3 regions of the Neobacillus sp. B4I6 genome follow, and region 1 is predicted to be linked to each of the others. Evidence: riboswitches for the same ligand, from Rfam matches in the RefSeq annotation. Region 1 holds a riboswitch; each other region holds the start of a gene.
What was found. Region 1 has a riboswitch for glycine ahead of glyA (serine hydroxymethyltransferase). Riboswitches for the same ligand answer to the same signal wherever they lie in the genome.
Positions count from the first base shown of each region.

Region 1 (11,088 bases):
AAAAAGTAGAAAGAGGGAATTCATATGCAGGAACAAACATTGTCGAGAGGTTTAAAAAACAGGCACGTTCAACTTATCGCTATTGGCGGGGCTATCGGAACAGGATTATTTCTTGGAGCAGGTAGATCTATTCATTTAGCAGGTCCATCGATTTTATTTGCTTACTTGATTACAGGTGTCATTTGCTTTTTAATCATGCGTGCACTTGGAGAACTGCTTTTATCCAATTTGAAATATCATTCTTTTGTTGACTTTGTAAGAGATTATTTAGGTAATATGGCAGCATTTATTACTGGCTGGACCTACTGGTTTTGCTGGATTTCAATCGCTATGGCCGATTTAACAGCAGTTGGTCTCTATACTCAGTTTTGGTTTCCAAGTATACCACAATGGATGCCAGGATTAATTGCACTAGTCGTTTTGCTAATTATGAACCTTGCAACCGTAAAGCTTTTTGGCGAAATGGAATTCTGGTTCGCATTAATTAAAGTTATTGCGATTCTTGGATTAATTGTTGTCGGAATTTTCATGATTATTAAGGGATTTTCCACAAATTCAGGCGCATCCAGTTTCACGAATCTATGGAGCCACGGCGGCATGTTCCCAAATGGCATAAATGGCTTTATCCTCTCATTCCAGATGGTCGTGTTTGCGTTTGTTGGCATTGAACTTGTAGGACTTACTGCAGGTGAAACAGAAGACCCGGAAAAAGTTATCCCAAAAGCAATCAATAATATTCCTATTCGGGTATTAATTTTCTACATTGGCGCCCTTATTGTCATTATGAGTATTTATCCGTGGAACGCCATCAATCCAGCGAAAAGCCCATTCGTTCAAGTATTCGTGGCGGTTGGTATCGCTGCAGCTGCTGGTATCGTCAATTTTGTCGTTCTAACATCTGCAGCTTCGGCATGTAACAGCGCCATTTTCAGTACAAGCCGTATGGTATACTCACTTGCCAGAGATAAAAATGCACCTGTACCATTTGCAAAACTTACGTCACGTCAGGTACCTTCCAATGCATTGTTCTTTTCCACTGTTGTTATTTTAATTGCCGTTGTTTTGAACTATGTAATGCCAGAAGGAGTATTTACGTTGATTACAAGTATTTCAACAGTATGTTTCATCTTTATTTGGGGTATTACTGTCGTCAGTCATTTGAAATACCGCAAAACCAGACCAGATCTAGCGAAAGCGAACAAATTTAAATTGCCGCTTTATCCATTTTCCAATTACTTAATCCTTGCCTTCCTTGCGTTCGTGCTTGTCGTCCTTGCACTTGCGGAAGACACTCGTGTTGCCTTGTTCGTAACACCTGTCTGGTTTATCATGCTGATTGCAATTTATAAGATGTTGATAAAGAAGGCGGATTATGCGGATCAGGAGAATCAACAACAAGTAGCAGAAAATTAAGTGGCAACCCAAAAAAATAACTTTTATTAATAAATAATGTTTCCGCTTTCAAAAAAGCTTGACTTAGATTCCATTTACTATTATTCTGAAAATAATAAAAATAAATAAGCGGAAGATGGTTGTGGGAGAGTGCAAGTTTACACGCCACCGAAGGAGCAAGTTCCAAAAAGACCCTTGGAACAAATCTCTCAGGTAGATGGAACCACAATTGGACGCAACTCTGGAGAGCGCAGATAAAGTATTTGCCACCAAAGGGGAAGGTTCTTAATCGAACTTAAACTCTCAGGTAAAAGGACAGAGAAGGGTAGAAGTAAGCCATGTGCTACCCTTTTCTGTCCTTTTTTGCGTGCAAAAAAGTATGGTTTCGCTTCAGATTCTATCTTGGGAATAAACAGATAAAATCCGAGGTTAAACACTGATAGAGGTAGCTAATACAACGAATCAAGGGGGAAACGGTTTGAGTTTACAACAAAATGATTCAACTATTTTTGAAGCAATTAGGAAAGAGCAGCATCGTCAGCATCAAACATTGGAGTTGATCGCATCTGAAAACTTCGTAAGCCAAGATGTTTTAGAAGCAATGGGAAGTGTGATGACGAACAAATATGCAGAAGGCTATCCAGGGAAGCGTTACTATGGCGGATGTGAATTTGTCGATGTGGCAGAACAAATAGCGATTGACCGCCTAACACAGCTGTTTGGTGCTAAATATGCCAATGTTCAGCCTCACTCAGGTGCACAAGCAAATTTTGCTGTATTTTTCGCATTGCTTCAACCTGGTGATAAAGTGATGGGGATGAACCTCTCTCATGGCGGGCACTTAACGCACGGAAGTCCTGTTAGTGTTTCAGGAAAATGGTTTGAGGTAGTGTCCTATGGTGTGAGAGAAGATACTCAATTGATTGATTATGATGAACTGGAAGCGATCGCGAATAAAGAAAAACCGAAATTGATCATTGCAGGTACAAGTGCTTACACTAGAACGATTGATTTTGCACGGTTTAGACAAATTGCTGATCAAGTTGGCGCAAAATTCATGGTAGATATGGCGCATATTGCGGGACTTGTTGCAGCTGGTCTTCATCCATCGCCGGTTCCATACGCAGATGTTGTAACGAGCACTACGCATAAGACGCTCCGAGGACCGCGTGGCGGCATTATTTTAACAAATGATGAAGATATGATAAAAGCCATTAATAAATCGGTGTTCCCAGGGATTCAAGGCGGCCCGCTAATGCATATTATTGCAGCTAAGGCGGTTGCATTCAATGAAGCATTGCAGCCAAGCTTTAAGGAATATGCAAAACAAATCATTCTAAATGCCGACACACTAGGCAAAACATTAAAAAATGAAGGTGCAGCCCTTGTTTCTGGTGGAACGGATAATCATATCGTCCTTTTAGATTTACGTCCGTGGAATTTAACTGGAAAAGAAGCAGAAAAATTATTAGAAGAAGCGGGCATTACTGTAAATAAAAATACGATTCCATTTGATCCAGAAAAGCCGTTTGTTACGAGCGGTATTCGCATGGGAACAGCGGCTTTAACGACACGGGGTATGAAACAGGATGATATGGTGAAAATCGGGCAAGTTATCGCAGCTGTTTTGAAGAGCAAAGGGGACAAAGTCGTACTTGAGAAAGCAAAAGAAACAACCAAAGCAATTTGTGGAGTCTATCCGTTATTTCAACAGGCAGTCACAGTATAAGAAAGGGGTATGAGGATGGAATTTCAGAGTTGTTTTGACATTATTGGCCCGATTATGGTGGGACCGTCGAGTTCTCATACAGCAGGTGTCGTATCTATCGGGAAATTTATTTATGAACTGTTAGGAGATTGTCCACAAGAGGTCAATATTGTATTTTATGATTCCTTTGCTGAAACTTATCAAGGACATGGAACAGATAAAGCACTTCTTGGCGGATTGCTTGGGATGGATACCGATGATACACGCATTAAACATTCATTGGAGTGGGCAAAAGAGGTTGGCGTGCAGTACCATTTCGAATTTGAAGATATCTGTGACTACTATGACCACCCAAATACAACAATCGTGACAGTGAAACTCGAAGATCGTGTTGTAAAGGTTGGCGGTGCATCACTTGGTGGAGGCTTATCAAAAATCTTTATGATTAACGAGAAGATGGTAGATATTCGTTTAAGTGCAGGCGATGACTTTACAGTCCTTGCTAGTTCTTATCAACCAAGAGGGAAAGTACTTATGGAGGCAATTTAATGAAGATACAGTCCATGAAAGAGCTGATTGAAGCTTGTGAAAGAGAACAAAAAACCATTGGTGAAATCATGTTGATGATGGAAACAGAAAAATCAGGAAGAGACCAAGAAACCATAATAAGCATGATGGAAGAGCGATTGATCAAAATGAAAGAAGCCGTTGATAGCGGTATAAAAGATGCCTCAACCGCACCGAGTGGAATTTCTGGCGGGGATGCCGTGAAAATGTATGATTACGTACATCAAGGTAAATCTCTGTCAGGTAGTTATGTAAGCAATGCAATGAGCTTTTCATTGGCAACTTCTGAAAGCAATGCACGGATGGGGGTTATTGTAGCCACTCCAACTGCTGGGGCAGCCGGTATTTTGCCTGGTGTATTGTTTGCGCTTCATAAAAATGATGGCACACCCTACAAAGATTTAGTCATGGGGTTGTTCACAGCAAGTATGCTCGGGTTTGTCATTGCAAATCGTTCATTCATTTCGGGGGCAGCTGGAGGCTGCCAAGCAGAGGTAGGATCCGCAACAGCCATGGCCGCAGGAACAATCGTTGAGTTAAAAGGGGGCACGCCACAGCAAGCAGTGAATGCGACGGCCATTGCCATGAAGTCACTCTTGGGTTTAGTTTGTGATCCAGTCGCAGGTCTTGTTGAGGTGCCTTGCATAAAGCGAAATGTGATTGGAACCTCTATCGCATTTTCAGCGGCTGATATGTCTCTTGCTGGGATTGAAAGTCGCATTCCGTGTGATGAAGTAATTGAAGCGATGTATAGGGTTGGAAAAGATATGCCTCGGACACTTCGGGAAACAGCGCTTGGAGGTCTAGCAACGACACAAACAGGTAAACAGGTGAAGGAACGACTATTTTGTAGGAAATCATAAGTAGGGGGTCTATCAATGGGGACAGAAATAGCATTAAAGCAAACACCACTTTTTGAAATTTATGGAAAATCAGGTGCGAAGGTCATTGATTTTGGAGGCTGGGCATTGCCAGTACAATTTTCCAGCATTTTAGATGAGCATGAGGTTGTTCGAACAAAAGCAGGTCTTTTTGATGTCTCCCATATGGGTGAAGTGCTTGTTGAAGGCAAAGATGCAGAGAGTTACATTAACTACCTTGTCACTAACGATGTAACAAAGCTTAGTATCGATCAAGCACAATATACAGCAATGTGCTATCCAGACGGCGGAACAGTCGATGATTTATTAGTGTACAAATTAGCAGATGAAAAATATTTACTCGTCATTAATGCCTCAAACATTGAGAAAGATTATGAATGGATGAAGCAGCATGTAAAAGGAGATGTGACGCTCCAAAATATTTCGAATGACATTGCACAGCTTGCCATCCAAGGTCCAAAGGCTGAAGGTATTTTACAAAAGTTAACGGAAGCAGATCTATCAGAAATTGGCCCATTTAAATTTGCTCAACATGTCAACCTGGACGGGATTACAGATGTGCTCGTATCTCGGACAGGTTATACAGGAGAAGATGGTTTTGAGCTTTATTTAGATGCTGCACAAGTCGAAGCACTTTGGGTAAAGCTTTTAGAAGTAGGAAGTGATGATGGCTTAAAACCATGTGGCCTCGGTGCACGTGACACGCTTCGTTTAGAAGCACGTCTTGCACTCTATGGTCAAGAGCTATTAAGTGATATTAGTCCCCTTGAAGCTGGAATCGGCTTTGCCGTAAAAACGAAAAAAGAAAGTGATTTTATCGGTAAATCCGCACTTTCAGCACAAAAAGAAGCCGGATTAAAACGAAAATTAGTAGGAATTGAGGTAACAGGCCGGGGGATTCCACGCCACGGTTATCAAGTAGTTTCAGAAGGTGGAGAGGCAATTGGTGTTGTTACATCAGGAACCCAATCACCATCTTTAAAGAAAAGCATAGGCCTTGCACTAATATCCGCAGAACATGCAGAAGTGGGAACACCATTAAAAGTGGTCATCCGTAATAAGCAGATTGAGGCGGTTGTTGTTAAAACACCGTTCTATAAAAAGGGTTAATAGAGTGATAGAGTTCTCTGGTTAACTTGCATAAAGATGATAGGCAGGCCGACTGTACGTAAACTTACATGAAATCAAGACCTGAATGATCAAACTTGAATTTACAATCGGAAGGAAGAGAAACAATGACTAAAGCGACAGCAACTTTACTATATAGCAAAGAACATGAGTGGGTATTACAATTAGACGGAAATCGAGTACGTATTGGAATCTCTGATTTTGCACAAAAGCAATTAGGAGATATTGTCTTTGTTGAAACCTTAGAAGTGGATGATGAAGTAAAAGCGAATGAATCAATGGGGACCATCGAATCAGTAAAAGCAGTTTCTGACCTATACTCTCCTGTATCAGGTACGGTTGTTACTGTAAACGAAGAGTTAGGAGATGCTCCTGAGACGATTAATGAACATCCATTTGAAGCAGGTTGGTTAGTAGAAGTGGAAATGTCCAATCCTGAAGAATTGGAATCACTTTTAAATGAAGATGCGTACCAAGCATTTATTAATGAAGGAGAGGAATAAAATGACTTCCACTTATCGATACCTCCCTGATACGAAACAAGATCAAGAGGAAATGCTCGGTTTTTTAAATATTTCTTCGATAGATGAGTTATTTGAAGATATTCCAGCTGAAATTCAATTAAATGGTGATCTGCCTATTCCAGCGGCAGTGCCTGAGCCGCTTCTTTTGAAAAAAATGAATCAACTGGCTTCCAAAAATAAAAATGCTAATCATTACCCAACCTTTCTTGGTGCAGGAACCTATGATCACTATATTCCAAGTGTGGTCAATCATATGATTTCACGGTCCGAATTTTACACAGCCTATACACCATACCAACCGGAAATCAGCCAAGGTGAATTACAGGCAATTTTTGAATTCCAAACCATGGTTTGTGAACTGACAGGAATGGATGTGGCCAATTCTTCGATGTACGATGGCTTTACATCTCTTGCGGAAGCTGCATCACTTGCTGTTGCATCAACACGACGTTCCAAAGTACTTGTGTCAAAGGCAGTTCATCCTGAATCACGTGCCATCTTAAATACGGTAGCAGATGGCCAAGGTTATATAGTTGAAGACGTCAATCTTACTGATGATGAGACAAGCTTAGTGAAGCTGCAAGGACAAATTGATAAAAACACTGCTGCTGTTATTGTTCAATACCCAAACTTTTTCGGTTCCATTGAGGATCTAGCAGAAATTAAGAATATCGCGGATACAAAAGGAGCGCTTTTAATTGTAAGCGCCAATCCATTGGCACTGGCACTCTTGCAGGCTCCTGGTAAACTTGGAGCAGACATTGTGATTGGGGATATGCAGCCATTAGGAATCCCGATGTCCTTCGGCGGCCCACATTGTGGTTATTTTACGGTAAGTAAGAAATTTATGCGAAAAATCCCAGGACGAATTGTGGGGCAAACGAAAGATGAAAAAGGACAACGCGGATTTGTATTAACCCTGCAAGCACGCGAACAACATATTCGCCGTGATAAAGCATCATCCAATATTTGTTCAAACCAAGCATTAAATGCACTTGCTTCTGCGGTTTGCATGAGTGCACTTGGAAAGCAAGGAATTCGTCATATGGCCCAATTAAACTTTGAAAAAGCAGATTACATGGCAAAATCTCTAAATAGAAAAGGCTTTACCATTATGAATAAAGCGCCATTCTTTAATGAATTTGTTGTTAAGCTTCCTTGTCCGGTAAAGGAAGTCAATGCCAAACTTCTTGAGGCAGGTATCATCGGTGGGTTTGATTTAGGAACGGATTACGGTTTAGAAAATCAAATGCTGCTAGCAGTAACAGAGCAGAGGACAAAAGAAGAGATTGACCAATTTATCGAGGTATTGGAGGCAGTTGTAAATGGTTGAATATAATGACCTAATTTTTGAAATCAGTCGTCAAGGACGTGTTGGATCAAGCCTTCCGGAAAGTGACGTTGATACTGTTGATCTAAATGATAAACTTCCCAAGCATTTGATTCGTGACCTGCCAGCAGAACTCCCGGAAGTATCAGAGTTGCAGCTTGTTCGCCATTACACAGCGCTTTCGAATAAAAACCATGGGATCGATAATGGCTTCTATCCACTTGGTTCTTGTACGATGAAGTACAATCCGAAAATTAATGAAGATGTAGCACGTTTGGAAGGGTTTAGCCGCATTCATCCATACCAGCCAACAGAAACAGTACAAGGCGCACTAGAGGTCTTATATGAATTACAGGAAGAGTTAGCTGTCATCACAGGAATGGATGCAGTGACTTTACAGCCTTCAGCAGGAGCTCAAGGTGAATGGACAGGGTTAATGATGGTCAAAGCCTACCATAAGCAAAAAGGAGAGGTAAGAACGAAAGTCCTTGTACCAGACTCTGCACACGGAACAAACCCTGCAAGTGCATCGGTTGCCGGTTTTGAAACCATAACGATTCCATCCAATGAGCATGGGTTAGTCGACTTAGAAGAATTAAAGAAGCATGTAAATGATAATACAGCAGCACTGATGCTAACAAATCCAAATACTCTCGGCCTGTTTGAAAAAGAAATCGTAGAAATCGCCAAGGTTGTTCACGAAGCAGGCGGCTTATTATACTATGATGGAGCTAATGCGAATGCCATCTTAGGGAAATCTACTCCGGGTCAAATGGGCTTTGACATCGTGCACTTAAATCTTCATAAAACATTTACTACACCTCATGGGGGCGGCGGCCCAGGTGCAGGTCCAGTCGGTGTGAAAGAGAAACTGATTCCGTTTTTACCAGTACCGCGTGTTGAGAAAGTGAATGAGGTATATGTGCTAGATTCTAACCAACCGTTATCTATCGGTCGAGTTAAAGGATACTATGGAAACTTCGGTATTCTATTACGTGCGTACACCTATATTCGCACAATGGGACCTGAGGGGGTTACGTCAAGTGTCGGAAAGTGCAGTACTACATGCGAATTATCTGCGCAAAAAACTCGAGCCGTATTTTGAAGCACCGTATTCACAAATTTGTAAGCATGAATTTGTGTTATCTGGATCAAGACAGAAAAAACTTGGTGTAAGAACACTTGATATGGCCAAACGTCTGCTTGATTTTGGCTACCATCCACCTACCATCTACTTCCCGCTAAATGTGGAGGAATGTTTGATGATTGAACCGACAGAAACAGAGTCAAAAGAAACACTAGATGCTTTTGCGGATGTCATGATTCAAATTGCAAAAGAAGTGGAAGAAAATCCAGGTGTCGTATTAGACGCACCACATACTACGGTTATTGGCCGCTTGGATGAAGTACAGGCAGCTAGAACACCAATCTTACGTTATACAAAAGTGGAAGCAGTAAAAAGAGAAACCGTAATGTCTTAAACGTATAGGTAAACATGAACCACTGAGAATGAAGATAAAGAGAAAATAAATTTTCTCACTATGTCATTCTTGGTGGTTTAAAATAAACCGAAAACTTCATGACTGTTCATAGGAGTGGAAGAGATGTCAATTGATCATGTTCGCAAACCAGAATGGCTAAAAATAAAATTAAATACGAATGAAGAGTATACTGGCTTAAAAAAAATGATGCGTGAAAAAAAGCTACATACGGTCTGCGAAGAAGCGAAATGTCCAAACATTCATGAATGCTGGGCGGAACGCAAAACCGCAACCTTTATGATTTTAGGAAGTATATGCACCCGTGCATGCCGTTTCTGTGCGGTTCAAACAGGGCTTCCGACAGAGCTGGATTGGGATGAGCCAGAGCGTGTTGCAGAGTCAGTGGAAAAAATGAGACTAAAGCATGTAGTGATTACCGCTGTTGCTCGTGATGATTTAAAAGATGGTGGAGCTGGGGTTTTTGCAGAAACAGTACGGGCAGTAAGACGCCGCAATCCATTTTGCAGCATTGAAGTTCTCCCGTCCGATATGAAGGGTGAATATGACAACTTAAAAACATTAATGGATGCCAGGCCAGACATTTTAAATCACAATATTGAGACAGTGAAACGTTTATCACCTAGAATTCGTTCACGGGCAACTTACGAACGTTCCCTTGAGTTTTTGAGCCGAGCAAAAGAAATGAATGCTACTATTCCAACAAAATCAAGCATTATGATTGGTCTAGGAGAAACAAAAGAAGAAATTATAGAAACAATGGACGATCTTCGTGCAAACAATGTAGATATTATGACAATCGGTCAATATTTGCAGCCAACCAAACATCATCTTAAAGTCCAAAAATACTGGAGTCCACAAGAATTTGAAGATCTAAAGAACATTGCCATGTCAAAAGGCTTTAGTCATTGCGAAGCAGGTCCGCTCGTACGCTCCTCTTATCATGCAGACGAACAGGTTAATGCAGCAAAAGCGAATGCGTAATCAATTAAAATAGGCGAATAAGGGGCGGGAAGTCCTATGATGATAAAAATGACAGAAGCAGCAATGAACAAGCTTAAGGAAATGTCGGTCAATAGAGAGCAAACTCCTCGGATTGACGCCGAGGTCGCTGGCGGATGCGGGATGACTGTTAAGTTTTCAATTGTTTTTGATGAACCACGGCGAAATGATTTATGCATTGAGACGGATGGGATTCAGATTCGGTTGGATCGTTTTACAAAACGCTATTTAGATGAAGAAACACAAATTGATTATAGAGACGAACAAGGTTTTCTAGTTGGCGAAAGCTTTGCCTCTAGTGCATGTGCAATTGAATTCGATTAATTGGAAAATGGTTGATGTCTATTACTGAATGGAGCTAATAGCTATTTATGAAAATATTAAACCAAGTTTTCCTATAGATATAATTACATATTTTTATTAAAGGAGTCACGAAGATGACAAAAGAATATGATGTTGTTATTATCGGCGGTGGAACAGGCGGGTACGTTGCAGCCATTCGCGCCTCTCAATTAGGTTTAAAAGTGGCGGTCATTGAAAAAGGAAAATTAGGTGGAACATGCCTTCATGCTGGTTGTATCCCGAGTAAGGCCTTATTAAGAAGCGCAGAAGTGTACGCTCAAACAAAAAACGTAGATAAGTATGGTGTTATTGCCTCAGAAGTTGGATTTGATTTCTCAAAAGTACAGGCTCGGAAAGAAGAAATTACGGCCCAGCTATTTAAAGGTGTCCAGCATTTAATGAAAAAAGGAAAGATCGATGTTTATGATGGGAAAGGTAGTATTTTGCAGTCAAAAGATGTTCTAGTGGAATTGAATAACCAAGAAGAGGAAATCATTTTAAGCCCCCGGAATATTTTGATTGCAACAGGCTCTCGTCCAAGAACACTCCATGGTCTTGAAGTAGATAAAAGGTATGTGATGACATCGGATGAAGCCTTGAAAATGGAGACGCTTCCAAAATCGATTATCATTGTTGGCGGCGGAGTGATTGGAATCGAATGGGCATCGATGCTCGTGGACTTCGGATTACAAGTAACCGTACTTGAATATGCCGA
Region 1 covers NZ_JBNPWB010000002.1:1,346,303-1,357,390, forward strand. Annotated here, with positions in the region: gene QF028_RS08775 (amino acid permease) at 25-1,413, shown strand; glycine riboswitch at 1,526-1,628, shown strand; gene glyA (serine hydroxymethyltransferase) at 1,871-3,121, shown strand; gene QF028_RS08785 (serine dehydratase beta chain) at 3,137-3,649, shown strand; gene sdaAA (L-serine ammonia-lyase, iron-sulfur-dependent, subunit alpha) at 3,649-4,530, shown strand; gene gcvT (glycine cleavage system aminomethyltransferase GcvT) at 4,546-5,658, shown strand; gene gcvH (glycine cleavage system protein GcvH) at 5,784-6,179, shown strand; gene gcvPA (aminomethyl-transferring glycine dehydrogenase subunit GcvPA) at 6,181-7,533, shown strand; partial or broken gene gcvPB (aminomethyl-transferring glycine dehydrogenase subunit GcvPB) at 7,526-9,011, shown strand; gene lipA (lipoyl synthase) at 9,135-10,013, shown strand; gene QF028_RS08820 (HesB/IscA family protein) at 10,050-10,355, shown strand; gene lpdA (dihydrolipoyl dehydrogenase) at 10,469-11,088, shown strand, end outside.

Region 2 (11,088 bases), 1.5 Mb from region 1:
ATCTTCACAAGCAAATCGAATCGAATCAGCAACATTTTTTACGGCATCGGTTCGACTAAAGCTAATTGGAACTTGGGATCCAGTTACCACAACAGGTTTTTGTAACCCCTGCAGCATATAGGATAACGCTGAGGAAGTATAAGCTAGTGTATCAGTACCATGAGTAATGACAAATCCATCATACATAGTGTAATTATCGGCTATTGCATTTGCCATCATAACCCAATGTTCTGGTTGCATATTTGTACTATCTCTATTCATAAGAATTTTGCACGTTACCTCTATTGATTCAGATACATTCAGGCAATATCGGAGTAATTCATCAGGAGACATTCCAGGAACTAGACCTTCATTGCCCTCCACCGATGCGATTGTTCCCCCTGTTGCAAGTAATAATATTTTTTTCATCCTTATCCCCCGCTTTACTTTTATTTCTGACCGTACGCGTTTTGCGAATGAATATAACTGATTATAAAGCTATTATGATAATAAAATCAATCATTGTTTTCATATCGCGTATATATTTCTTTTTAATCGATTTTTTCTATGATATAATCAAGCAAACAAACATGGGGGAAGGGAACGAGAGTGTTAAAACGATTAGTAAACCTTAGAAAACTTAAAAAGTGGTCAATGCAGGAAACAGCCGATCAGCTGGGCATTGCCAAAAGTACCTATGCAGGCTATGAATCAGGGTATAGAGAGCCTTCTTTACATGCTTTATCTCAAATGGCCGAATTATTTGATACATCAGTTGATTTTCTCTTAAATCGGGTCGACGAAGAAAAAATACAGGTTGAATTAAACAGCATTTTACAGTCGGGTAACAGTTTAATTTATCTCGATGATATACCATTAACTGAAGAGGAACTTTGTGATTTTATTGCATTTGCCAGGACAAAACGTCAAGTCAAACAAACAATGGTTTAAACATCTTCTAAATATAACAATATGACAAACTATTAATGGTCGCGGTTAACTATATAATTTAATAAATGCTTCAGAAAAGTGATATTGCGTGGCATCTCTTGCAACGCTTCCATTGCTAGACAGTACTGTTCCCACATCTCTTTTCTAGCACCATCCTGACCTAGGATTGACACAAAAGTAGAGCTGTTGTTTTCAGCATCTTTGCCAATCGGTTTTCCGAGTAAGATCTGATCTCCTTCCACATCAAGCAAGTCATCTTTTATCTGAAACGCAATACCAGCATGTTGGGCGAATTTTTTCAAAGCATCCATTTCGTACTCCTTTGCATGAGCAAGGATTGCAGGCATGATTAGGGAAGCTTCAAATGCTATTCCGGTTTTATAAAAACACATCAAATTCAATTGTTCCAGTGTCAATTGTTTCCCTTTAGAATCCAAATCCATCGCCTGTCCCTTACACATAACCGCTGTCATTTGAGCTGAGTATTGGATCAAGTTAAGCACCGCTTTCGAATCGAATTGGTCAAGAGAGGCTTGTTCCTCAATGGCCTTTTGGGTAAGAAACAGTCCAGTTAATTCTGCGATGGCAATGTTATAAACCGAGTGTAGCGCTGGACGGCCCCGACGGGTTAAAGAATTATCCTGTGATGGCAAATCATCGAAGATTAAGGATGCGGTATGCATATATTCCAATGATTTCAGTAGTGGCACGATTGCAGATTGATTAAGTCCAAATTCGTTAACGCCCATGACCCAGGTCATTATTGGTCTCAATCGCTTCCCGTCACCTTCCAGACTGTAATTGGCAGCATCAATTATTTGCTCAACTTCTTCGATTTTAGGGATTTTTAAGATGTGGTTGATCTCCTTACGAACAGTTTCAACAATGTCTAAAAACCCTTCCCGCTCTTTCCGTTCATTTTTCAGAGTTGTAATCATATGGTCACGAAGTAGTTTATCAAAGAAATCGACATCATCAGCTTTCCAAACCATATTTTGAATCACACGATTAAATTTTGGATTTCCTGAAAAAAATAGTTTCATAACTTCGTTGTATTTTTTAGTTCCCATTCGTTCTTTAAATCGCTTCAGGCCGTTTATTGCACGATCGAGAATCACCTCACAGGCCTTGCTATCTGAGTGATATACCTTATGGATCAAATTGGAGATGACCGTCCAGTATAATTCAAAGGGATTGATAAGATCGATTCGCTTATCATGATATTTCAGATAATAGGTATAGGGGGTTACCCTGCCCTCCTTCAAGTCTTCATACATATCTGCAAAATCATCCGCAAGCTGGTTGTATATGCCATAAAAGAATGTTCGGGTGTCAAAGCCTTCATCCTCCGGAGCACTAATAACTGAGCGGACAATCAATCGGGAAGAAGAGGATTTTAAAATGACCGGAATGTATAACTCTTCATTCGTGTAATTTGCGTTGGATAGATCCTTTACACGGTCCACTTCCTGTGAATTAAAAAACACATAGGCCTGCTCGAAAAATTTTTTGCTGGTCTCTGGACGCAAATGAGATTTAATATACTCAAAGGCATCGCGGAGTTCTGAATGAATAAATCGGATCAGGTTTACGTTATTCCCCGTCCACTCACCCAATTCCGGCACAGTTCCTGTGATAAGGGTGGTACGAATTAAATCGGAATATTGTTTTTCCTCTTTGGCAGATAAGACTTTGGCATCGAGAAGATCGTCAATAAATGGATAGGTCAAACCATAGCAATAGCCTAGCCTAATAGCATCATCAAGTTTCTGCCTTCTTTCTTCAGGCGATACCTCATCGCCCATCTCTTCCACCTCATGCATAATTACCCCAGCAATAATTTTAATGAGCTTTCGCTGAGCATTCTCAGCATCCATTCCCATTGGAATATTGGATGATACAGTCTTTAATTTGTTTAGTAACCAGATCATCGTGGACTCGATGCCTTCCTTCTGGGCGATTCGATACAACCCGGCCATGCTAAACGTCTCAGTTTTGACTCCGCTGTTTGTAGCAAAAGACTGTGTCAGGTTATTTTTTAAACTGTTAACTACACGCCGTATCCTGGTCTGTGTCTCAGCTGAGTCCAAGGCTTTGCCTAGGTCCCGCATGAAAATATAGGAAATACTACGATCCAAGTAATTATCAAGTTTGCCGGTGTAATCGAGCCATTGGATATACTTGTGATACCCTTGAGTATTAGGTTTTCCTTTTCCACGCGAAAAAAAGGATAGGATTGAATGATGATGAATATGGTTGTGTTTCCAAGATTGAATATCTTTTGTTAGGACTGGAACAAAGGTCTTTTGCATGACCTGTTTATTAAGTGATTTAAAATAATGAGCAGCCTTCTGCTCAGCTAGCTGATAACATGCATCGGCATTTTTTATTAACTCCTCATCCATACTGTACATTACCTCTTCTTAAGGTTGTCTTATACATGTTTTGCAATATAATTCAAACCGAGATGATAAATCCAAGCGTTTTTCTTTAAAAACTATCAAAATATATTTATTTATAATCATAAAATAACATCTTTAGACTCAAAAAGTATAATATTTCCTTTCATATTATAATTCCGCGCATAGTAAATAATACCTTCATTAATCTTTTCTTTTTTAACTTGGCTGTTGATGTCCGCTCCAGGCGCTTCGCTTTCCGCTCCAATCAACTTGGCTATAAAAACAACAATGACCTTTAACACAGCCATTTTAATTAATAAAAAAACACCTCAAATATAGAGGTGCTTTAAGCAATTTAACCTATTTTAAAGTTGTAGCCACTGTACTTTCAGGTGATGTTACCTTGTCATAAAAATCCACGAATTGATCGCGGTCAGCGCTATCACGGTAAGCCATGGCAACACGTGGATGTTCATTAAGAACACCTGAAATCATATAAGGAATGATATAGCCCCACTCCCACTTTTCACGCATTTCGAGCATGTGCTTCTCAATGACTCCAAGAACCGGCTTAATCTCATAGCTTGATTTTTGGATGTAGCTAACAAGAAGTTCTGTGTTACAGTTACCTGCTGCCCGACCCATGCCATATACAGACGAATCGAGATATGTAACCCCATTTCGCATCGCAGTTAATGTATTGGCAAAAGCTAACTGCATATTGTTATGTGTGTGAATTCCAAGCTGTTTGTTAGGGATCAACGCTTTGAACTTTTTCACTTGGTGCTCGATATCTACAGGGTCTAAGCTTCCAAAGGAATCAACGATATAGACCACATCTACAGGGCTTTCCTTCACCAATTCAAAAGCTTTAATCAGCTGTTGTTCAGGAACACTTGATAATGCCATAATGTTCAGTGACGTCTCATATCCCAAATCATGGAACATTTGGACAAGTTCTAAGCCTTTATCTACTTCACGGATATAGCACGCTACTCGAATCATATCTAAAACACTTTGTTCACGAGGTAGAATATCATTGGGATCTACACGGCCAATATCAACTAAAGCCGATAGCTTCGTGAACTTTTTGACAGGGATAATTTCTTTCAGGAAGTTATCGTCAAGAAATCGCCATGGATTGGGCTCAGTCGCTTTAAGAAGCTTTGGAGAATTTTTGTAGCCAATCTCCATGTATTCAACTCCAGCTTCACTTAGGCCGTTATACAAGTCTTGAACAAATTCGACACTGAAATCCCAATTGTTAACTAATCCTCCATCACGAATGGTACAGTCTAAAATTTTACTACGAGTTTCCATGATCGTCATTTCCCCCTGTTTATTCTGCTTTTCTCATTATTATTTCATACTTTTATGCATTTAAGTACTAAAATTTTCTTATTGTGTTTATATCATGGTTTGTCAGAGGGTGTCAACCTATTTCCTGAAAATTCTTATAATCAAATAATAATAGTATATACAATATACCCAGGCTGTCGAGAAACTTTCGACAGCCTCTTATTTTCTACAATAACTTTAACCATTCACCGCGTTAATTTATTATAATATTATTAATATATAGGCTTTGCAACATGTCTGTTGATTTGCGCTCCATGCACTTCGCTTTCCGCGGGCGTGCCGGGGAGCCTCCTCGGCGCTGAAGCGCCTGCGGGGTCTCCCCTGCCCCGTACTCCCGCAGGAGTCTGCGTGCCTTCCGCGCAAATCAACAGGCCCATTAGCAGGTACAATGAATAATTAAATGCTGAGAATAAAAAATTGTCGAGAAAAATACCCTTTCTTGACAATCTGAGTATATACAATATACCCTTCACTTTTGTTCCTGTATTTTGTGCAGGTATGGTTACTTTGTAGGTTCCGTATTTAATTCCTATTTGACGAAATGAAAAGGCATTGGCTTTATTAATACCAATGCCTTAGTTAAAAAAGGAGGTCTTAGGACCAATGATACAGTTTTCCCTGCCTGCTAAATGTTTGACTGAGATCCTTTAATGTGTAAACTCTAGCCGTTAAGAGAAATAAATCATTGTAGTTATTATGGATGTATTCATCAATAATCTTGATTCCTTCTATAAATTGATCAACTAAATAATACGTGTACTTTTCATCCCAAGAAAACTTATTTATTCTTAAAAGTTCATCTGCTATTATTTGAAACTTAAACTCCTCAATTAGGAGTTTTATTTGAAACAATTTATCCGGATTATACCTAAAGCTGTTTTTATTTTCATGGCTTTTCTGAACATATTTTATAAAACCCTTGATATTTTCAGCCAACATATTCGCTTTTTGCATCTCGAATTTCAATTTGTCCTCTCCTCAACGTCTAATTTCCAACCCATCTTTAAGAAGAGTGTATGTTTGGGGACGTTATAATGACACCAACAATACCATTTATCAGGAAAAAGAGTCCTTAGAATTAAAGAATCAGGAAAAATTAGCGAACAATCTCCATAAAAAGAAGGCACAAATCCAATTTGGTTTGTAGCCTCAATTTAGTGTAGATTTTATTATTTTATGAAGAAGCTATAAGAGTCAATTCACACTGCTTTAGATAAAGTAATGTTTTGATCTTGATTATCTTTTCTTTTTTTCAAACTAACCATTGCTATAAAGGAGATACAGTAGAGTACAGCAAGATATCCCATTGCGATCGTCACATTAGCATGCTGCAGGATATATCCTACTAAAATAGGAGATAATCCCCCTAATGCTCTACCGAAGTTAAAGATAGTATTGGTTGCTGTGCTACGAATTTCTACTGGATAGTAATTGCTTATTAATGCACCGTAACCAGCAAACATTCCATTCGAGAAGAATCCTACAATCGCACCGCCGATTAAAAGACCCGCACTTCCTGACGCAAAGGAGTATAAAAAGACTGCGATTGCGGAAGCGAATAAGAAGATTCCGAATGACTGCTTCATTCCAAGTCGATCCATAAACTGTCCAAAAGTTAACATACCTGCAATCATTCCCGCAGCTGTACTAATCGTCCAAAGAGCCGAGTTTGAAACTGATAATCCCTGGGATTGTTGAAGCATGGATGGCAGCCAAATCATCAAGCCATTATAACCTGCAATTTGGACCGTTGCCATAATAGCTAAAGCAATAGTCGTAACAGAAGTTCTTGGAGTAGCAAACAATTGCTTTAAATTCCCTTGCTTTGGCACAAGTTGTTTTTTCTTTTGTGATGCCAGCCACACGGGTGATTCGTCTAATTTTTTTCGGACGATAAAGGCGAATATAACCGGAACCAATCCGATGAAAAACAATCCTCTCCATCCCCAAGCAGGCAGGATCATGGCACTAAGAAGAGCAGCCAGAATCACACCGTATTGTGCACCGATACTAACATAAGAAGAAGCGCGTCCTTGTTTATTCTTTGGCCATGCTTCAGCAACAAGCGCCATACCAATACCGTATTCCCCACCTGCGCCTAAGCCAGCAATAAACCTAAAGATGTATACTTGTTCAATATTTACGGCTAAACCAGTTAACGCCGTCCCGATAGCAAATAGTAGAATCGTATAGGTAAATATTTTAACTCTCCCAAATTTATCTGCTAAGATACCGAAAATGATTCCTCCAGCGAGCATTCCTAAATTGGTAATCGAAGAAATAAGACCGCCAGCAACCATGTCAATATGAAACTCTGCAATAATCATCGACATCGCAAAGGAGATAAACATGATATCCATGCCCTCTAATGTTAAACCTGCTACTGATGCAACTACTGTTTTTTTACGATAATCCATTTTTGTCGTTCTCCTTTCAAGCCTCACAGGACTTTGATTAAAAGATAATGGGCAAAAATAAAATGCCCTTTCATCCAAAGGACAAAAGGGCATTCATATACTTAATTAGTATATATGAAGTTTATTTTTGCCTTTTTGGCCTCTCTGGACCAAATTAAAGGAATTTAATTTCATCTAATAGTATCATGATACCAATCAAGTGACAATATTTTTAATATATTGCAAGAATTTTACTTTACGCAGATATTTTAATATTTTTTCCCTTTGTCCTTTTAAATGAATACACTATGAATAAAAGAATGAACCATAATGGTGTCATTAATAAAGCGACACGAGTTGATTCTGCAAATAGCATAATAATGAGAATAAATGCAAATAACGTGAGAACAAGATAATTAATAAATGGTGTAAACGGTGCTTTAAAAATCGACTTTTCATGTAAATCTGGGCGTGATTTCTTATATCGCAGATGACAAATTAAGATAATGCTCCAGACCCAAATAAAACAAATCGCACTGATCGTTGTCACGATCCCAAAGGCTTGTTCTGGAATCAGCTTACTTAAAAGAGCTCCGACAGATAGAACAAGTGCAGATATAAATAATGCGTTACTCGGTACATGATTTTTATTTAATTTAGCAAAATTCGCTGGTCCCTGTTGATGATTACTTAAATTAAATAATATGCGGCTCGTTGAAAACAATCCACTGTTACAGGCAGACGCAGCTGATGTTAAGACGACAAAATTAATAATTCCTGCAGCAATCGGAATACCAACTAAACTAAACGTTTTTACAAAAGGACTGTTTGCTGCATTCAGTTGCGTCCATGGATTGATGCATAAAAGGATAATAAGTGCTCCCACATAGAAAAACAGTATTCTTAAAGGTATTTTATTTATTGCAGATGGGATATTTTTTTGTGGATTGGATGTTTCGGCTGCTGATACACCTACTAATTCAACACCTACAAATGCAAATACAACCATTTGAAAAGAAAGTAAGAAACCTAATATTCCATTCGGGAAAAGACCACCATGGCTCCATAGATTTTTTACTGTAACCGTTCCTGAATCTGTTTGAAATCCAATAATTAACAAAATGACTCCTATGATGATTAAAGCAAGAATGGTGATCACTTTGATTAAAGCAAACCAAAACTCTAATTCTCCAAATAGCTTTACTGTTAATAAATTTAGTCCCAATAATAGAATTAAACAGACTATTGCAGGTACCCATTGTGGGATATCGAACCAATATTGCACATATACACCAACAGCAATAATATCAGCCATTGCTGTCATAATCCAACAAAACCAATACGTCCATCCAGTTACATAACCAGCCCAAGGTCCAATATAATCCTCGGCGAAGTCCGTAAATGATTGATAGCCCTTATTTGATAAAAGAAGCTCTCCTAATGCCCTCATTACAAAAAAACATGCGATTCCCACGATTAAGTAGGCAAAAATGATAGATGGACCTGCTAACTGAATGGCTTTTCCTGAACCTAGGAATAAACCTGTACCAATCGTACCTCCAATCGCAATCAGTTGTACGTGCCGATTTTTTAAATCTCGTTTTAATTCTTGTTGTGCCACTTCATTTGCCCCCTCATTAGTAATAATTTCCTTTGTTCACTTTGTGAAGACATGAACAAAGGGTTAAACTCCATGAAAAAAGAGATTGGAATTTCTCCAATCTCTTCGGTCATAAGAATAACAAATAATATCCATTACTCTTTTGTCAGAATAACAAATAAAACTCGTACTCTTCTGTCCTTTTGCCTGAGATTGTGAACCCTTCGGCGCCGCAGATTTCCTGCGGTCTCTCCAGAAGCTGCTCCTGCTATAGTTTGATCCATAGCAATCATAGCTTGCTTAGTATTTAATTTATGTTGAAGAACAAATGGTTCAAAATCCCCAGCTAAAAAAAGTTATGCATTATTACATCTTATCTCACAAACTAAATTATTGTTAAATAATTTCTAATTTTAGTAGTATTCAATCACTTTGTCAATAATTAATTTCAGAGAATCTAGATTAATAGAGAAACAAAAAATGAACCCACTGCAAAAGATTGGGTTCATTTTTATCGCAATCGTTGGTTCTGCATCTTTAATCTCCTAGTACCAAAAAATATTGAATATGATTTGCTGAGATGGGCGTAATCGCCATAACACGATATCCGATACTCAGTAATTGCGACAAAGTTTCTGCGCAATTTTGACGTGGAGGCTCAAACGGAGCATGGAAACTTTTATAAAGATTTATTAATTGATTATTGTTTGTACAGTGAAGCAAGATCACATGTCTACCAGTCCATGCTTGACCGATCATTGGTTGTGGTTGTGGTTGTGTTTCCCTTTTATTTCTCATTGAATTATTCCTTAAGTCGAGGTTTAGCAGGATCACAATTGGGTGAGTCAAGATTTGCCGATTCTGCTAATTTCATAAGATAATAACATTCTTCACGATACATATGATCCGCCATTAGGGGGGCGAATGTTCCTAATGCTTGCTTACTTAGTCTGAGTTCTTCTATTTCATGTAGAAAATTTTGAAATAATTTTATTTCTAACTGGCTGTCTGAATTCATTTTTGATAAAGCAGGGAACGAAGTCAAATTAGTTCTTAAATATCCTGCTAGTTCAACTGATTTCAAGTAAAAATCTTCAAAACTCTTCCTAAATGTATTACTTTTCTCAATGAGTTTCTTTTCAACACTATCTAAATTAAAGGAAATTGCCTCTGAATGACCTGCAGCATCTAATAACCATAAAAGATGATGATGTAGTTCATGGTAAACAGGAGGAGCATCCCCTGCTTTTAGGTGTATTAAAATTCTTAAGTATTCCTCTAATTCATTGACCATATGATTAATAAAGGTTGGCGAAAGGTGAATTTTTATTTTCCCTATCAGATGTTTACTTAATAAGTCCAATTTAAATTTCCGTAATCTTATAACCTCTGTTTCAGCTTCAATTGTGAATGGCACTAAATCTGAGGAATTTGCACGCTCCAGAAGTTTGTCAAAAACTCGAATAAAAGATGATGCCTTCTCAATTTCCTCTTTTTGAACAGGTGCAAGAGCTTCGAAAATAAACCTCGAATGATCACCTAATATTTGGAGCCAAAAACGGTGTTCAAATTTTGCTGTTCTTTCAAGGACATCATTCATGTTTATTCCTCCTAGAAAAAAATACCCACACTATTTTGATGTTTATTCTTTTCAATTGGTTCTTATGAACAAAGAAGGAAAATTCACTAAAAAATAAGTCTTGCTGCCATTTTTGTGAAGATGTTTCGTAATCTCTTCTTTCGTCGATTCATTTTCCCTTCGCCTCCGATGGCTTTATTGAATTATTTACAATTAAGCACATTCATAGGTGGACTCCACAAATAACACTCCACCAACATTTACTTTAGTATGTGTTGTGAACGGTAGAAACCTGGGGTTGTTCCAATATTTTTCTTGAATACTTGATTAAAGTATTTTTGATTTTCGTAGCCTACTTGTTTACAAATTTCTGATACTTTTAAATTTGAGCTTCTTAGTAATTTCTTGGCATTATTCAATCTAACATTTGTAATATATTCAAAGATGGTGTTACCAACTGCCTTAGAAAACAAACTGCACAGGTACGCAGGGTTCTTATGGAACAACTTACCTAAGTCATCTAAAACGATGGGTTCCTTATAATTAGTATTTATGAAACTTTTTAAGTCGATGATTAGTTTTTCATTATAGGACACGTGGTTCTCCTTTAAAAATTCAGTTGATTGATCAATAAATTGTTCAAGCCAATCTCTGATTTCTTCCAAAGACTGTAATAGATTTAACTCTTCGTATAATAAATATCTTTCGCCACCACTTTTATTTACTTCATATTCACTTTCGATATATTCCAAAAAATGATTAACTATTTTAAAACATACATATTTTGATTTTTCCGGGGACAGGTTACTCTTTTTACAATCG
Region 2 covers NZ_JBNPWB010000002.1:2,888,614-2,899,701, forward strand. Annotated here, with positions in the region: gene QF028_RS16305 (asparaginase) at 1-408, opposite strand, end outside; gene QF028_RS16310 (helix-turn-helix domain-containing protein) at 589-930, shown strand; gene QF028_RS16315 (polyprenyl synthetase family protein) at 963-3,344, opposite strand; gene QF028_RS16320 (aldolase catalytic domain-containing protein) at 3,693-4,652, opposite strand; gene QF028_RS16325 (hypothetical protein) at 5,286-5,657, opposite strand; gene QF028_RS16330 (MFS transporter) at 5,891-7,108, opposite strand; gene QF028_RS16335 (amino acid permease) at 7,344-8,708, opposite strand; glycine riboswitch at 8,873-8,953, opposite strand; gene QF028_RS16340 (DUF2935 domain-containing protein) at 9,490-10,287, opposite strand; gene QF028_RS16345 (response regulator) at 10,527-11,088, opposite strand, start outside.
Region 2: it holds a riboswitch for glycine, as region 1 does, so the genes downstream of both, QF028_RS16335 (amino acid permease) here and glyA (serine hydroxymethyltransferase) in region 1, are expected to answer to the same signal.

Region 3 (11,088 bases), 760 kb from region 1:
TAGCAAGTTTTTTAATCGTTTCATCATTTGTATTTTCAATCAAGAATCGTAAAATTCTAGGATTTTGCATCTTAGAAATAATAAATTCAATAATGTCTGGATGCCAGTCGGCCAACATGATCATCTGAGCTCCGCGTCTTGATCCGCCTTGCTCAACCAAATGAGTCAATTTCGCAATATCATCCAGCCATGAAACCGATCCAGATGATTTACCATTTACGCCTCTAGCCAGTGTATTTCTCGGTCTCAGCGTCGAGCCATTTGTTCCAACACCGCCGCCTCGGCTCATAATCTCCATTACCTGCTTACGATGATCAGAGATACCTTCACGAGAGTCAGGAACAAACGGCATTACATAGCAATTAAAGTATGTTACATCAGTATCTGCCCCAGCTCCGTAAAGAACACGTCCTGCAGGAATGAAGTTCATGTTAACAAGCTCTTGATAAAACCTCTCAGTCCATTCTCTTCGCTTCTCTTCCGTCTTTTCTACAGAAGCAAGACCAGTAGCATTACGCTTCGCAATTTGCTCATAGAAGAGCTCCAAAGGCTTCTCAATTACATCTAAGGATCTGACTATCACACCCGTACTAGCTTCCTCAGGATCATCGAGTACTCCCCTGAATTCCTCTTCGACTAAAACTTTCGCTTTTTTCTTTTCCCAGTCTATTTCCATAATGTAACCAAGACCACGAGCTGGAAATTTCGGATCTTCTTTAATAGTTAAAACAACAAAGTCGCCGTTTGTAAGAGTAATTTTTGCAGTATCTTTAAAGGTATAGCGGTCCAACATGACCAAACGAGAAACACCCTTGTGAGTTATTTTCATATCTGGGGTAACTGGATGCACCTGGGGGAATAATTGAATATCCTCATTCAACCTTTCAAAATCGATATTCATTGTTTGTCTAAAAACTACAGACATTAGAACAACTCCTTCTTAAATAAAAATCCACCTATTGTGCTAAATCTAGCAGGTTTACGCTATATCTAGTTGGTTTGTATTTTTAGGTTATCATAGCCCACCTGAATAAATCAACTAAATATCAATATATAGTACCGAAAATATTTTCGACACCACTATATATTGTATGTCAAGCAAACTATAATTATTTTGTCAAACTTAAAAAATAATAGAATTAAAAGTAATCAATAGCTTTTAATAGATTTTCGTCAGAAAACAGGAAAATTCAACAAATTTCGCAGTTTGCTTCTTTACATTAATCGTTAAGGCAACAAAAAAAGACGGCGAATTCGCCGTTTCTAATTATCTTTTATAATTCCATTCATCACTTTCATAGCGATCTTTTGCAATCTTTTCAACATAAGCTAGTTCTTCCTCGGTTAATTGATAAGTTTCAAGCTCAATATTTAGACCCTCAGCAAAGCCTTTATAAAAAGCTTCCTTTGCTTCCTCAAGTGAAATCCTTCTTGGACTAATGTTGTTGATAGCAACCGCTTTATCCTTAAATGCCTTTCTCATACGTTCCTTAACTCTCTCACTTGGATATTTAAATAAACTAAATAGCTTATCTTCATCTAAATCTAACAGAATGGAGCCGTGCTGTAGAATTACACCCTTTTGTCTCGTTTGTGCACTGCCGGCAACCTTCCTGCCTTCCACCACAAGCTCATACCAGCTTGGAGCATCAAAGCATACTGCAGAGCGAGGGTTTTTCAATGCATCCCGTTCTTCTGCTGTTTTTGGGACAGCAAAATATGCCTCAAGTCCTAAATGGTGAAAACCTTTTAAAATTCCTTCAGAAATTACTCGGTATGCCTCTGTAACAGAATTAGGCATTTCTGGATGTTCTTCAGAAACGATGACACTATAGGTAAGTTCATGCTCGTGCAGAACGCCACGTCCTCCTGTAGGTCTTCTTACGAAACCTAATTGGTGAGCATTAACTGCTTCCATATCAATTTCTTTCTCTACCTTTTGAAAATATCCTACTGATAGCGTTGCCGGATCCCAGCCATAGAAACGAATCACTGGAGGAAATTTCCCTTCACTATGCCAATCGAGTAACGCTTCATCTAAAGCCATATTAAAAGATGGTGAACTATTTCCAGTATCAATAAAACGCCAAACTTCTTTTTTCATTCTAAAACCTCATTTTTTTATAATTATATCGTAATTAAGTCTACCAAAATCTGATATAGATTCAAAATAAGATGTTTCTGCTATAATTATTTAGGCAATATCAAAAGATTTTTTTGCATTCATCTTTATCTTTATCGGATTGACTTATATAATAAATACTAGTGCAGGAAAGCTTGAAAGGAGCAAAAAGAAATTGAGTTCACTTTATCCATTATTAATCATCATTGTAGCAGTTATCATTTATTCCGTTTTTACATTTTTCTATCAGAAAAGAATTGTTAAAACGGTAACAGAAGAAGACTTCCGTGCGGGGTACAGAAAGGCACAACTAATAGATGTTCGTGAAGCAAACGAATTCGAAGGCGGCCATATTTTAGGAGCACGTAATATCCCAATGTCGCAAATGAAAATGCGTATGAAAGAAATCCGTTCTGATATGCCAGTATATTTGTATTGCCAGAGTGGAATGCGCAGTGCACGTGCAGCCCAATTCTTACACCGAAAAGGCTATCGAGACCTTACTCAGCTACAAGGCGGGTTTAAAAAATGGTCAGGTAAAGTAAAAACTAAGAAATAAGATATCATTAAAGGTTCCGGATTCGGAGCCTTTTTAAATTTCAAAAACTGCTACACAAGATAAAAGGTCAGATTATTTTTCGAATCTGACCTTTCCTTTTATTAAGCTTCTTGGTATTTCAAAATTGGTTTACGTGCTGCTTTTGTTTCGTCCATCCGGCCTACCACTGTTGTATGTGGTGCTTCTTGAACGATTTCTGGATTTTCTTCCACTTCTTTAGCAATTTGGATCATAATATCGATGAACGAATCCAGTGTCTCTTTTGATTCGGTCTCTGTCGGTTCGATCATAATACACTCTTCCACATTTAATGGGAAGTAAATGGTTGGTGGGTGGTAGCCAAAATCAAGCAGACGTTTCGCAATATCCAATGTACGAACGCCTAATTTTTTCTGACGTCTTCCACTGAGTACAAATTCATGCTTACAATGTCTATCAAATGGTAGATCATAATATTCAGCAAGCCTTCTCATCATGTAGTTCGCATTTAATACAGCGTACTCTGTTACCGCTTTTAAGCCATCTGGTCCCATCGAGCGGATATATGTGTAAGCACGAACATTGATACCGAAGTTTCCGTAATATGGCTTCACACGGCCAATTGATTGCGGGCGGTCATAATCAAGGACATATTCTTCGCCTTGCTTTGTGATAATCGGTTTCGGTAAGAACGGGATAAGGTCTGCCTTCACCCCGACAGGACCGGAACCAGGGCCACCGCCGCCATGTGGGCCAGTGAATGTTTTATGAAGATTTAAGTGAACAACATCAAATCCCATATCTCCAGGTCTTGCTTTTGAAAGAACTGCATTTAAGTTTGCTCCATCATAATAAAGCTTACCACCGGCTTCATGGACAATTTCAGCCAATTCAAGAATGTTTTCTTCAAATAGTCCAAGCGTATTCGGGTTGGTTAACATTAATGCAGCAGTATCTTCACCAACAACCCTTCTTAAATCTTCAAGGTCGACAAGACCATGTTTATTTGATTTAACGGTAATTGTTTCTAGACCAGCAATCGTAGCGGAAGCTGGGTTCGTACCATGAGCAGAATCAGGGACGATTACTTTTGTACGGTTCATATCACCGTTAGCCTCATGATAAGCACGGATCATCATTAAACCTGTCCATTCCCCATGAGCCCCTGCCGCAGGTTGCAAGGTCACTTCATCCATACCTGTTATTTCAATTAAATGCTCCTGCAAATCGTATAAAAGTTCAAGAGCACCTTGAACAGAGCTTTCACCTTGCAGCGGATGTACATGTGCAAATCCGTTAAAACGCGCTACATTTTCGTTGATTTTCGGATTATATTTCATCGTACACGATCCTAGTGGATAGAATCCTGAATCGACGCCATGATTTCTCCTCGAAAGGGCAGTGTAGTGGCGCATAATATCAAGCTCCGAAACTTCAGGAAGTTCAGGCTCTTCTGTACGAAGGTAACCATCAGGAAGGAGACCGCTGAGATCTAGTTCCGGTACATCCATTTCCGGCAGGCTGTAGCCGATGCGTCCTGGTGTGCTAAGTTCAAAAATGAGTGCCTGGTCTTGATTATGCATGGAAATCCCCCAATTCTTTCACTAGAGTATCAATTTCTTCCTTCGATCTTTGTTCTGTTACAGCAATCAGCATATGGTTAGCCAGTTCTGAATAATCACGCCCTAGATCATAGCCCCCGATTATTCCTTTTTGTAAAAGGTTTTGATTGATTTCTTTTACAGGCTTAGTTAATTTCACAACGAATTCATTGAAGGAATGGCCATCATAACCAACTTCAAAGCCAGCTTCCTTGAAAGCATTTTTCGCATAATGAGCTTTTTGCAAGTTGGCCGCAGCCATTTCCCTGACACCCTTTTTACCAAGTGCGGTCATCGCTACAGATGCAGCGAGGGCATTTAATGCCTGATTGGAGCAAATATTTGATGTAGCCTTATCACGTCGGATATGCTGTTCACGTGCTTGCAGTGTTAAGACAAAACCACGGCGCCCTTGGTCATCCGTTGTCTGTCCAACAAGACGGCCTGGAACTTTCCGCATTAACTTAGTAGTGACAGCAAAATATCCGCAGTGCGGTCCGCCAAAGGCAGTTGGGATCCCAAACGGCTGCGCATCACCAATAACGATGTCAGCACCAAATTTACCTGGAGGTGTTAATACCCCAAGGGACAGTGGGTTACTTGAAACAACAAACATGGACTTATTTGCATGAATGATTTCCTCAAGCTCTTTTAACGGCTCGACTCGCCCAAAGAAGTTTGGATATTGGACGATAACGGCTGCAACATCTTCATTAACAAGTCCTTTTAATGCGTCTAGATCTGTTACACCATCTTTGACTGGTACTTCAATCACATTAAGGTACTGACCCTTTGCATAAGTTTTAAGAACATCACGTGATTCTGGATGTACAGCACTGGATACAACTATTGTTTTTCGTTTGGTATGGCCTGCACTAAGCATCGCTGCTTCAGCAAGTGCAGTTCCGCCATCATACATCGATGAGTTGGCAACATCCATTCCAGTTAACTCACAAATCATTGTTTGGAATTCAAAGATAGCTTGAAGTTCACCTTGTGAAATTTCTGGCTGATAAGGTGTATAAGCTGTGTAAAATTCTGATCTAGAAATAACATGGTCGACAATTACAGGCATGTAATGGTCATAAACACCTGCACCTATAAAAGATACGTTTCTTTTCAGGTCAGCGTTCCGACTAGCCATCTTAAAAAGTTCTTTCATTAAGTCCGTTTCAGACTTTGCCGCTTTTATATTGTACTCACCCTTAAATCTTACTTTCTCAGGGATATCGCTAAACAGTTCATCAATAGAGGAAACACCAATTGCCTCAAGCATAGTCTTCTTATCTTGTTCAGTCATAGGTAAATAGCGATGTTTCATAAACCTAACTCCCTTCTCTTATTTCTTTTCTTTTTTATAAAAAGGTGTTGGAACTACAGTAGCTTTTAAACGTTTGCCGCGAATTTCAACCTCAACTTCGGATTCAAGACCCGCAAATTCTGTATTGATTAGGGCAAGACCAATATTTCTCTTTAACGTGGGTGATTGCGTTCCAGTTGTAACCTCACCAATTAACTGATCACCTTTATAAACAGGGTAGCCATGACGTGGAATCCCACGATCAATCATTTCGATTCCAACCAATTTTCTTGTTAAGCCCTTTTCTTTTTGTTGGATCAACGCTTGTTTCCCGATAAAGTCATCTTCTTTGTTTAATTTCACAGCGAAGCCAATTCCAGCTTCAAGTGGTGAAATTTCTGGAGATAGTTCTTGACCATAAAGCGCTAAAACTGCTTCAAAGCGAAGTGTGTCGCGTGAACCTAATCCACAGGGGATTACTCCATCTTCTTTACCTGCAGTTAAAATGTCTCTCCAAAGGTCAACAACATCTTCTGCATCGCAATATACTTCAAAGCCATCTTCACCAGTATAACCAGTTCTTGATACAAGTGCCTTTTTCCCATTTAGGATTACATCTTGTTGGAATTTGAAAAAGCCAATTTGGCTTAAATCATTATCTCCCGCAAGCTTTTGCAATACTTTTTCCGCAAGTGGTCCCTGGACAGCCAGCTGTGCTGTTTTTTCCGATAAATTTTCTAAAGAGACATCACCAGATAAATGGTCTTCAAGCCATTTGTAATCTTTTTCAATATTTGATGCGTTTACTACTAAAAGGTAATGATTGTCTTCAATCTTATATACAAGCAGGTCATCAACAGTACCGCCATTTTCATAACACATGGCGGTGTACTGGGCACCTCCATTCTTTACTTTTGAAATGTCATTAGTCATCATTTTTTGTAAAAATGCTAAGCTATTAGTGCCTTTTACTTCTACTTCACCCATATGGGAAACATCAAATAATCCTGCATTAGAGCGAACAGCTTCATGCTCTTCTTTAATGCTAGAGAATTGGACCGGCAGTGCCCAGCCTCCAAAATCAATAGTTTTTCCACCCCATTCTTTATACACATCAAAAAGTGGAGTTCGTTTTAATTCAGACATCTTAATCCCCCTTCAATCTTTGGCGCAAATTATTCATTAGATAATATAAAAAAGGACAGAGACCTCCTATGAAACGTAAGAAGGTCTCTGTCCTTGCACCTGAAAGTTTACCTAAAAAGGCTTTCCCCTTTGGTGGCTGCTTAAAGCTAGCAGCGCTCTCCAGAGCTGCGTCCTACAAGAGTTCTTTTGCCTGAGAGATTCACATTTCTGCTTGCTCCTTCGGCGCTACATAAGTAGTCTCTCCCCTTGTTATCATTCGCATTATAATATTATCTAAACTGGTCATACTAATTATACTTATAAAATAAATTACCTTATTAAAATATTTAAAACATTCAAAGCTATTATCATCCTACCATTAAAATAATACATTGAGCAATAACTTTATTAGAAAAGCAAAAAGCTGGAAATTGAACAAAAAGGAGTTGGAACCATGTCGATCGAAATTGAATTTGATTCCTCCTGGAAGGATGATTTTTTACATAGAATTGAAAACGATGGTCCATGGGGGAATTGGGAACTTTTTAAACTAGCAATTGGAGTTGAAAAACATCTCGTCATTCCAGATTTCATGGGTTTATTAGCACCTAGCCATTTACCCAATCTAACCCCACTTCCTCACCAGCTTGAAACAGCAAAACAAGTAATTGAAAACATGAATGGGAAAGCCATCCTTGCCGATGAAGTAGGACTCGGAAAAACGATTGAGGCCGGGCTCATTCTAAAAGAATATATGATTCGTGGATTGGTGAAAAAGGTATTGATTCTTGTCCCTGCATCCTTAGTTACTCAATGGTCGATGGAGTTGAATAGCAAATTTTTCATTCCAGCCATTTCACAAAGGAAAAGCTATGTGTGGGAACAGTGTGATGTTGTCGTTTCGTCAATTGATACGGCCAAACGAAATCCTCATCGAGACATCATTTTCAAGCAGGACTATGACCTTATTATCATTGATGAAGCCCATAAACTTAAAAATAACAAAACAAAAAATTACGAATTTGTCCAAAATCTGAAAAAGAAATTTTGTTTACTATTGACGGCAACGCCCATTCAAAACCGTATCGAGGAAATTTTTAATCTGGTTTCATTATTAAAACCAGGACATTTAGGCAGCGAAACGACATTCTTTGAAAAATACAAACGAGATGCACGTTCATTAAATGATGATGAGCATTTAAAAGAATTAGTAAACAAGGTTATGATTCGGAACCGGCGGGCAGATACAGGCATTGAGTGGACGAAAAGGCATGTGGAAACCATTCCGATTGAATGCACTCAAGAGGAGAAAGATCTTTATGAGTCAATTACTGAATTAAAAAATGAGGGGAATTGGGCACAGGCAAGTTCATTCTCTGTAATGACATTACAGCGTGAGGCATGCAGCAGTAGAGAAGCAGTTTTTTATACATTAAAAAATATGCTGCAAAAAAAGGAAAATCCAACCCCAGCTTTCGAAGAACAAATTCAGTATTTAATAACAAAAGTCGAAGCTGTCCAGAAGAATTCAAAAGCAGAAAAAGCGTTAGAATTAATTCAAAAAGTAAATGATAAAGTGATTATTTTTACAGAATACCGAGCAACACAAATGTACCTCCAATGGTATTTAAAACAGCATGGAATTTCATCTGTCCCTTTTCGGGGCGGCTTTAAGCGTGGAAAAAAGGACTGGATGAGAGAATTATTCCAAAAGCACGCTCAAGTCCTTATTGCAACTGAAGCAGGCGGTGAAGGAATTAACCTTCAGTTTTGTAATCATATAATTAACTTTGATTTGCCATGGAATCCAATGAGGCTCGAACAACGAATTGGTCGTATCCATCGTCTGGGCCAGGAAAAGGATGTCATGATTTATAATTTTGCGATAAAAAATACTGTCGAAGAACATATTTTGAAGCTTCTTTATGAGAAAATACATTTATTTGAAAAAGTAATTGGTGAACTTGACGATATATTAACAAAGTTGGAATTTGGCAATATAGAAGACCATTTAATCGATATTTTTGGACAATCCTCCTCCGAAGGCGAAATGCGAATTAAAATGGAAAATTTATCATCAATGATTGAATTTGCTCAGGACATGAAGAAGGGAGATTCCCATGCAGCAGCAGGAAATTCATAACTTTTTATTGAACTATTTTCAGGCTAATGATTGTGCAATTGTGGCGAATAGCCCAGGCTATTTGACTGTTCAGTTAACAGTTGAACTTGATAAGGAATTAATGAATCGGCCTTTTTACTGGCACTATTTAGAAAAGACGGGCGGAATTCCAAACCCGATGAAGTTAACATTTATTACGAACCAAGATGCCGCTCCTGAAAATATAAAGGGGGAAATCATTCATTTTGGTTCACCTCGGCTTCATCAAATTTTTACTTCGACGAAAAATTTAGCCAGCTATATCCGACTTTATGAAAATCATCGGAATCAAAACAAGCAAACTCCTTTATTACCATGGCTTTGTATGAATGTTAAAATCTCCTATCAATGTGACCGTAAGCGGGATATTTTCAAATCAATCGGCTTACAACTCATTAATGGAAAAATGGTTGAAGATTTCCATGACAGGCTGCTTGAAATATCGTTAACACCAAAAATACCTGATTACTCCTTTACTTTGTCACCTTTAGTGAAACCTCAAAGCGGGATGATGAGAGTTGAAACCTATCTTACATCCATCATTGAGAAGGATGACCACTCTTGGGCAATAGATGCGCGAGAACGTTGGGATAAAGATTTACGTCTCTTGAATCATTTTTACGAAGATGTTGAAGATGAAAATGAAAACTTTGAAACCGAAAAAATGGCTCTAAAGGAACAGTACGAACCAAAAATCTCAATATCCTTCATCAATGGCGGCCTCTTTTATCTCACTGAAAAAGCAATATAAGGGACAGGGTGTCAGGCACCATGTGAAATTTTCACATGGTGCCTGACACCCTAAAAATATTTTTTGAAAATAAAGAAGGATAAGGAGGAACCTTGTCGAATATTATCCAAAGAAAAATAAAAAGGCGGTGGTACTTATTGTTAGCGAGATAGAAATTTTAGCAAATCGAATCATTACAGATGCTGCACGAAACCAGGCAACAGATATTCACATTATCCCAAGGAAGAGGGACACACTCGTCCAAATCCGATTAACCAACAAGTTAATTCCTCGACTATCCCTTCCAAAAGATGAATGCGACAGATTAATCTCACATTTTAAATTCACAGCCAATATGGATATCGGAGAAAGAAGACGACCACAAAGTGGTTCCATTTTTTGTGAAGTTGACGGAAATTTAATGGGGCTCAGGCTTTCCACACTCCCGTCTAATAACAGAGAGAGCCTTGTCATCCGGCTATTACCACAGCAAGAACAAATTCCTTTTCACCAACTTTCACTCTTCCCAGCAATGACCCGAAAACTTCTTGCCCTTCTCAAACACGCTCATGGATTAATAATTTTTACCGGGCCGACGGGCAGCGGAAAAACGACTACTCTCTATTCCCTTTTAAATGAAACCGCCCACTTATTTCATCGTAATGTCATTACACTCGAAGATCCCATTGAAAAAAACTATGACTCAGTCCTGCAGATCCAAGTCAATGAAAAAGCAGGCGTCACCTATGCAGCCGGACTAAAGGCAATTCTTCGTCATGATCCTGACATAATAATGGTCGGTGAAATTAGAGATGCTGAGACCGCAAAGATTGCGGTAAGGGCTGCATTAACAGGCCATCTAGTGCTTTCCACGATGCATACCCGTGATGCGAAGGGAGCGGTTTATCGCCTGCGTGAGTTTGGAGTGAATTGGTTAGAGGTCGAGCAGACACTTATTGCCATTACTGCCCAAAGGTTGGTTGAACTTACCTGCCCTTTTTGCGAAGGAGAGTGTTCACCTATTTGTTATTCCTATGGCAGATGGAAACGCGCCAGTGTATTTGAACTTTTATCCGGACGAAATTTACACGCAGTAATGAAAGCTGCTCAAGGAGAAAAAATAGAAATTCGTTACCGAATGATAAAAGATGTAATTAATAAGGGCATTGCACTTGGATATATTCAAGAATCTGAATATGAACGATTGGTATATAACGATGAAACGGTCTAAATGGTCAGTGAATGAACAAGCAAATTTCCTGAGAAGAACCGGTGAATTATTGGCAAGGGGGTATCCAATTGCTCTAGCAATTGAATCCATATCATTACAATTACCGTCAAAACGAAAGGAGGATTTAAATGGATGCTTAGAAGAGTTGAAAAAGGGTTTACCGTTTCATGATGCATTAAATAATCTTGGTTTCAACAAAGACTTAGTCGGTTATGTCTATTTCGCGGAGCAGCATGGCAGCTTTGCTGATGCTCTGTTAGAAGGAAGTGATCTTGCCCTA
Region 3 covers NZ_JBNPWB010000002.1:588,464-599,551, reverse strand. Annotated here, with positions in the region: gene QF028_RS04805 (vitamin B12-dependent ribonucleotide reductase) at 1-925, opposite strand, end outside; gene QF028_RS04800 (lipoate--protein ligase family protein) at 1,268-2,104, opposite strand; gene QF028_RS04795 (rhodanese-like domain-containing protein) at 2,298-2,681, shown strand; gene gcvPB (aminomethyl-transferring glycine dehydrogenase subunit GcvPB) at 2,783-4,243, opposite strand; gene gcvPA (aminomethyl-transferring glycine dehydrogenase subunit GcvPA) at 4,236-5,582, opposite strand; gene gcvT (glycine cleavage system aminomethyltransferase GcvT) at 5,601-6,707, opposite strand; glycine riboswitch at 6,793-6,872, opposite strand; glycine riboswitch at 6,876-6,963, opposite strand; gene QF028_RS04775 (DEAD/DEAH box helicase) at 7,141-8,829, shown strand; gene QF028_RS04770 (YqhG family protein) at 8,807-9,598, shown strand; gene comGA (competence type IV pilus ATPase ComGA) at 9,726-10,808, shown strand; gene comGB (competence type IV pilus assembly protein ComGB) at 10,774-11,088, shown strand, end outside.
Region 3: it holds a riboswitch for glycine, as region 1 does, so the genes downstream of both, gcvT (glycine cleavage system aminomethyltransferase GcvT) here and glyA (serine hydroxymethyltransferase) in region 1, are expected to answer to the same signal.